Aquibium microcysteis: one gene and its partner. The protein of the gene in region 1 binds, or shares a complex with, the protein of each later gene. Links are inferred from orthologs where the notes say so. Each region holds a gene or a part of one and is shown in the gene's direction. Other genes may lie near its edges.

The links.
Region 2: the proteins of IAI54_RS10720 (region 1) and tldD are in contact, whole or in part, in a solved structure (PDB 5NJ9), measured with the Escherichia coli proteins. The link is inferred for Aquibium microcysteis from one-to-one orthologs.

The regions. Positions count from the first base shown.
Region 1 is NZ_CP061080.1:2,301,894-2,305,150, reverse strand. What follows is about bases 221-3,161. They hold IAI54_RS10720 (TldD/PmbA family protein), read left to right. Parts: upstream 221-992; coding sequence 993-2,330; downstream 2,331-3,161. Other genes in these bases: IAI54_RS10715 (3'(2'),5'-bisphosphate nucleotidase CysQ), read left to right, coding at 2,317-3,144; IAI54_RS10725 (monovalent cation:proton antiporter-2 (CPA2) family protein), read right to left, coding at 221-847. Also shown: more of IAI54_RS10725, read right to left, coding at 1-220; IAI54_RS10710 (DUF4170 domain-containing protein), read left to right, coding at 3,181-3,257.
Region 2 is NZ_CP061080.1:5,590,178-5,593,411, reverse strand. Bases 97-3,014 are described here. They hold tldD (metalloprotease TldD), read left to right. Parts: upstream 97-809; coding sequence 810-2,219; downstream 2,220-3,014. Other genes in these bases: IAI54_RS26335 (Fic family protein), read left to right, coding at 2,670-3,014; IAI54_RS26345 (S8 family peptidase), read right to left, coding at 97-646. Also shown: more of IAI54_RS26345, read right to left, coding at 1-96; more of IAI54_RS26335, read left to right, coding at 3,015-3,234. UniProt on the Escherichia coli protein: Metalloprotease involved in CcdA degradation. Suppresses the inhibitory activity of the carbon storage regulator (CsrA).

The DNA.
Region 1 (3,257 bases):
CCACCGCCATGAAGAAGACCGCGAGCAGGATGCCGCGAAAGGGCTCTATGCTGGTCTCGAGTTCGTGCCGGTAGGACGATTCGGCAAGCATCACGCCCGCCACGAAGGCGCCCATCGCCATCGACAGGCCGACCGACTGCATCAGGGTGGCGGCACCGAGCACGACGAAGAGGGCGGCGGCGATCATCGCCTCGCGCGCGCCGGTGTTGGCGATGATGCGAAATAGCGGGTTGAGCAGGTACCGTCCGGCTGCGATCAGCGCGGCGACGGCCACGACCGCGACGGCGAAATCCCCCGCACCGAAGGCGTCCGCGCCGTCCGTTCCCGGCGCCAGCAAAGGCACGAGCGCCAGCAGCGGGACGATCGCAAGGTCCTGGAAGAGCAGGATCGAGAAGGACGTCTGGCCGTAGCGGCGGTTCGTGTCGCCGCTCTCCTCGAGCAGCTGGAGGGCGAAGGCGGTGGAGGAGAGCGCCAGCGTCATGCCGATGATCGTCGCCTGTTCCCAGCCGAAACCGGTGGCCGAGCGGACCAGCGCGGTCAGGACGATGCCGGTGACGATCACCTGTGCGGCGCCGAGGCCGAAGATGTCGCGGCGCATCGACCACAGCCGGCTCGGCTTCAGTTCCAGGCCGATGACGAACAGCAGGAGGACGACGCCCAGTTCACCGAAGTCGAGCAGGTCGTCGCCGCCGGTGATGAGCGTGGCAACCGGCCCGAGCGCGACACCCGCCGCGATGTAGCCGAGCACGGTGGCGAGCCCGATGCGCTTGAAGAGGGGCGCCGACACGGCGGCCGCCCCGAGCAGCACCAGGATCTCCGTGAACTGGGCACCGTGTTCCGTCGCCATCCGCGTCTCCTTGCCGGTCTGCGCCCGGCTGCACGCTGCCACCCATTGCACAGGCTCCTCCGGAGCCATAGATGCACCAGCAGACGGACCGGCGCGCCAAGCCGATGCGTCCGGATTCGTCACGGCACCCAACCGGAACTATCGCATGTCGCTGAACACAGACAAACTCACCGATCTCGTCGGTTCGCTGGTGGATGCGGCGCGCCGCGCCGGAGCGGACGAAGCCGATGCGGTCGCCGTCCGCGGGCGATCCGGCAGCGTGACGGTGCGTCTCGGCAAGGTCGAATCGACCGAGGCATCGGAAGGCGACAGCATCGCGCTGCGCGTGTTCGTGGGCAAGCGGGTGGCCAGCGTGTCGGCCACCGTCGACGCAGACGTCAACGCCCTGGCGGAGCGCGCCGTGGCGATGGCGAAGGTCTCGCCGGAAGATCCGTTCCAGGGTCTGGCCGATCCCGATCGGCTTGTGAAGGACGTTCTCGACCTCGACCTGTTCGACGCGACCGAGGTTGCGGCCGAACGTCTGCGGCAGGACGCGCTGGCGGCGGAGGCGGCCGCCATGGAGGTGCGGGGCGTGACCAACTCCAGCGGATCGAGTGCGAGCGCCGGGCTGGGCGGGCTCGTGCTGGCGACATCCGCCGGTTTCCTCGGCCACTACGTCGCCTCCCGCTTCTCGCGCTCGGTGAGCGTGATCGCGGGTGAGGGGACGGCGATGGAGCGCGACTACGAGTTTTCGTCCCGGCTGTTCTTCGACGAGCTGGAGACGCCCGAGACGATCGGTCGGCGTGCCGCCGAGCGGGCGGTGCGGCGTCTCGGCGCCCGCAAGGTCAAGAGCGGGCCGGTGACGGTGGTGTACGATCCGCGCGTGGCGCGGGGCATCGCGGGACATCTCGCCGGCGCCATCAACGGTGCTTCGGTGGCACGCAGGACGAGCTTCCTGCGCGACCGGATGGGCCAGCCGGTGGCATCGGCCGCCATCACCGTCACCGACGACCCGCGCAAACCGCGCGGCACCGCGTCGCGGCCCTTCGACGGCGAGGGTGTCGCCGGCGAACCTCTGACCATGATCGACCGCGGCGTGCTGCGGCACTGGTTCCTGTCGACGTCGACGGCGCGCGAACTCGGCCTCGCCACCAACGGACGCGGCGCCCGTTCGGGAACGTCGGTCAACCCGAGCTCGACCAATCTCGCCATCGAGCCGGGCACCGCGAGCCCGCAGGACCTGATCTCCGGCCTGTCCAGCGGATTCTACGTCACCGAGGTGTTCGGCCAGGGCGTGAACATGATAACCGGGGAGTACAGCCGGGGCGCTTCCGGATTCTGGATCGAGAACGGCGCGCTGTCCTACCCCGTGTCGGAGGTGACCATCGCTTCGAACCTGAAGGACATGTTCATGGCCATGACGCCGGCCAACGACATCGACCGCACCTTCGGCACGGCCGCGCCGACCCTGCTCGTCGAAGGAATGACCCTTGCCGGAAGCTGACGAGACGCGCGATGCCGCCGACCTCGACCTGGTCCTGTCGGCAGCCCGGCAGGCCGGAGACATCGCCATGGGCTATTTCGGCCGCAAGCCGGAGGTCTGGCTGAAGGAGGGAAGTTCGCCCGTCAGCGAGGCTGACTTCGCCGTCGACCGCTTCCTGCGCGAGTCCCTCTCGGCCGCGCGTCCGTCCTATGGCTGGCTCTCCGAAGAGACGGCCGACACGCCCGAACGGCTCGGCGCGGAGCGCACCTTCGTCGTCGACCCGATCGACGGTACCCGCGCCTTCATCGAGGGGCGGGACACCTGGTGCGTCAGCGTGGCGGTGGTGGAGCAGGGGACGCCGGTGGCGGGCGTGCTGGTGTGTCCGGCGCTCAGGGAAACCTACTGGGCGCGTTCGACCGGTCCCGCCTTCCTCGACGGCCGTCCGATCCGGGTGCGGCCGCCCGAGGGCCAGCCGCGCGTCGGCGGACCGAAGACGATCTTCGCCATGCTGCCCGACGCGTTGCGCGACCGCTTCGCGGTGACGGGCTACGTCCCTTCGCTCGCCTACAGGCTGGCGCTGCTGGCGCGCGGCAGCCTCGATGCGGCCCTCGTGAAGCCCAATTCGCATGATTGGGATCTGGCGGCGGCCGACCTCATCCTGAGGCAGGCCGGCGGGCAGGTGGTGGACGAGCACGGCCGGGCGCTGAGTTACGCCGGCGAACACGTACGCCACGAGATGCTGGTGGCTGGAAGCGGCGCGCTGCTGGCGGAAATCCTGGACGCCTTCGCCTCGAGGCGCGTCGCGCCGGTTTCCAACACCGGCGGAATGGTCTAATCAGGCTCGGCTCAACCGACATCCGCGGACGGGAAAATGACTGAAAACGCCGACGGCAAGCAGCTCTTGCACCTCGTTTTCGGCGGCGAACTGAAGTCGCTCGGCGAAGTTCG
Region 2 (3,234 bases), 3.3 Mb from region 1 along the record:
GGCCGGGCGTCAGCGCCTTGCGCAGGACGTCCGGCGCGAGAGGGAGGTCGATGGCATCCAGGGTGACGACGTCGCCGCTGTCGAGATCGGCGGCCGCGTCCATGTAGCCCCAGTGCTGCTGGAAGCCCGGCTCGACGAGAAGCATCGCCCCGCGCACGCCCGGCGCGCGCATCCCGAAGACGGCGTTGCCCTGTGCGTCGGACGAGGCGGACAGCTGGATCGTACTGCCCTTCAGCCGGAGATGGACGACGGCTCCGGAGACGGGAGCGCCGCTGTCCGAAAGGCGCAGCTGCAGCGCAAAGAGAGCTCCTCCCGCCGGACCGAGGGTGCGCGGCAGCTTCGTCCGGCCGGCGCGGGGCGCGGCGATGGCCGTCTGGTAGTTCAGGACCGGATAGTACGTGCCGCCGGGCGGCGCGGCGGCCGGGACTGCAGCCTGCGCCGACGCCTCGACGAGTGCGATGCCGGTCGGCTCGAAGACGTCGATGATCCTGACCGGCGGCTTGCCGCGGCGACGGCCGGCGGACGGGGCGGATGCCGCCGAGGCGGCAGCGAAGATCTGCGGTTCGGGCGCCGCCAGCGCGCTCGCGAGCTGGGCGACGGCAAGCCGGTCGGCACCGTCGTCCGGCATGAAGACGTATCGTGTCATTGATGTTCCCCTCGAAGTGGTGCCCCGAGGCAAGGATACTCTTATTGATTGCATACATCAATATACTGCAACTTAGGATAATTCGATCGGACGGCGCGCGGCGAACGCCGTTGCGGGCAAAGCCGGGACGCCCTACATCGGAGCCACAGCAAGGAGCCTCCCGATGGACCTGATTTCCCGCTTCGACATCGACGACAGCACCGTCCGGCGCCTGGTTGCGGATGCCATCGGCGGCGCCGACGACGGAGAGCTGTTCCTCGAATACAGCGAGGGCGAAGCGCTGATGTTCGACAATGGCCGGCTGAAGACGGCGAGCTTCAACACCGACCAGGGCTTCGGCCTGCGCGCGGTGGCCGGCGAGGCGACCGGCTTCGCCCATGCCAGCGAGATGTCGGGAGCGGCGCTGCGCCGCGCCGCCGACGCGGTGGCGGCGGTGAAGGCCGGCTATTCCGGCACGCTGGCTGCAGCGCCGGCGGGAACGAACGTGAAGCTCTACGACGACGTCAACCCGATCGCCTCGCCCGGCTTCGCCGAGAAGGCCGCGCTGCTGCAGGAGATCGACGGCTGGGTGCGGGCGCGCGATCCCCGCGTGCGGCAGGTGACGGCGGCGCTGACGGCCTCGTGGCAGCAGGTGGAGATCCTGCGCGCCGACGGGCACCTTGTGCGCGACATCCGCCCGCTGGTGCGGATGAACGTGTCGGTGGTCGTCGGCGAGGGCGACCGGCAGGAGAGCGGCTCCTACGGCATGGGCGGCCGCAAGGCGTTCGGCGAGTTCATTGCCGAGCAGAGCTGGAAGCACGCCGCCGAGGAGGCGCTGCGCCAGGCGCTGGTCAATCTGGAGGCGGTGCCGGCGCCGGCCGGCACGTTCGACATCGTGCTGTCCTCCGGCTGGCCGGGCGTGATGCTGCACGAGGCGGTGGGGCACGGGCTGGAAGGCGACTTCAACCGCAAGAAGACCTCGGCCTTTTCCGGCCTGCTGGGGCAGCAGGTGGCGGCCAAAGGCGTCACAGTCGTCGACGACGGCACCATCGCCGAGCGGCGCGGCTCGCTGACGATCGACGACGAGGGCACGCCCAGCGCGCGCAACGTGCTGATCGAGGACGGGAAGCTCGTCGGCTACATGCAGGACCGGCAGAACGCCCGGCTGATGGGCATGCGCGCCACCGGCAACGGCCGGCGCGAGGGCTATGCGCACCAGCCGATGCCGCGCATGACCAACACCTTCATGACCGGCGGCGACAGGGAGCCGGCCGAGATCATCGCCTCGGTGAAGAAGGGCATCTACGCCGTCTCCTTCGGCGGCGGCCAGGTGGACATCACGTCGGGCAAGTTCGTGTTCGGCTGCACCGAGGCCTACATGATCGAGGACGGCAAGGTGACGCAGCCGATCAAGGGCGCGATGCTGATCGGCAACGGGCCGGACGCCATGCACCGGGTCTCGATGATCGGCAACGACATGAAGCTCGACACCGGCATCGGCATGTGCGGCAAGGCCGGCCAGGGCGTGCCGGTGGGCGTCGGCCAACCGCATCTGAGGATGGACCAGATGACGGTGGGCGGCACGCGGGCGTGATACCTTAGCGGCGATCAGGTATCAAAGAGGCGTGGACATGATACCTAACTAGCAGCAATCGCGAAGGATGGTACTCAATCGCCGATCAGGTATCATTCGCCATGGACCCTCGTAGTTTCAACAGCGGATCCCCCGGGAAACTCATCGACACGAGTTTGAGTGTCAAGGCGTTTTCCCCCGACCCGCTCCCCCCGAAAATCGATCTCGCGGCGGTATTTCTCGCCTGTGGCGAGTCGATGGCGGCGATCGGTGCTCTGAACGCCAGAATCGCGCAGTTGCGCAATTCCCACATCATCCTTCGACCACTCCAGCGACGTGAGGCACTCCTGTCTGCGGCACGCAGACGTGATACCTAAACGGCGGTTATGTATCAAAGAGGCGTAGACATGATACCTAACTAGCGGTAATCGCGAAGGATGGTACTCAATCGCCCATAAGGTATCACTCGCCATGGACCCTCGTAGTTTCAACAGCGGATCCCCCGGAAAACTCATCGACACGAGTTTGGGTGTCAAAGCGTTTTCCCCCGACCCGCTCCCCCCGAAAATCGATCTCGCGGCGGTATTTCTCGCCTTTGGCGAGTCAATGGCGGCGATCGGTGCTCTGAACGCCAAAATCGCTCAGTTGCGCAATCCCCACATCATCCTTCGACCACTCCAGCGACGTGAGGCACTCCTGTCATCGGCGATGGAAGGGACATTCACGACGACAGATGAACTGGCTTTGCTGGAAGCGGGAGCCGAGGAAGGAGCAAGAGCGGACACACGCGAAGTATTGAACTACGCACGCGCGCTAACCCACGCGCTGAACATGATGGAGCAGTTGCCGATATGCCATAGGATGATCAGGGAAGTTCACGAAAAGCTCCTGGCGGGTCTGCCGCGCGGAAGAGGCGGAGACAAGCGGCCAGGCGAATACAAGCGCGACCAGAACTGGATCGGAGGCATTTCCCCCCAATCCGCCCGGTTCGTCCCTCCCCCTCCCAAGGAAGCGGCCGCTGCGATGGATCAACTCG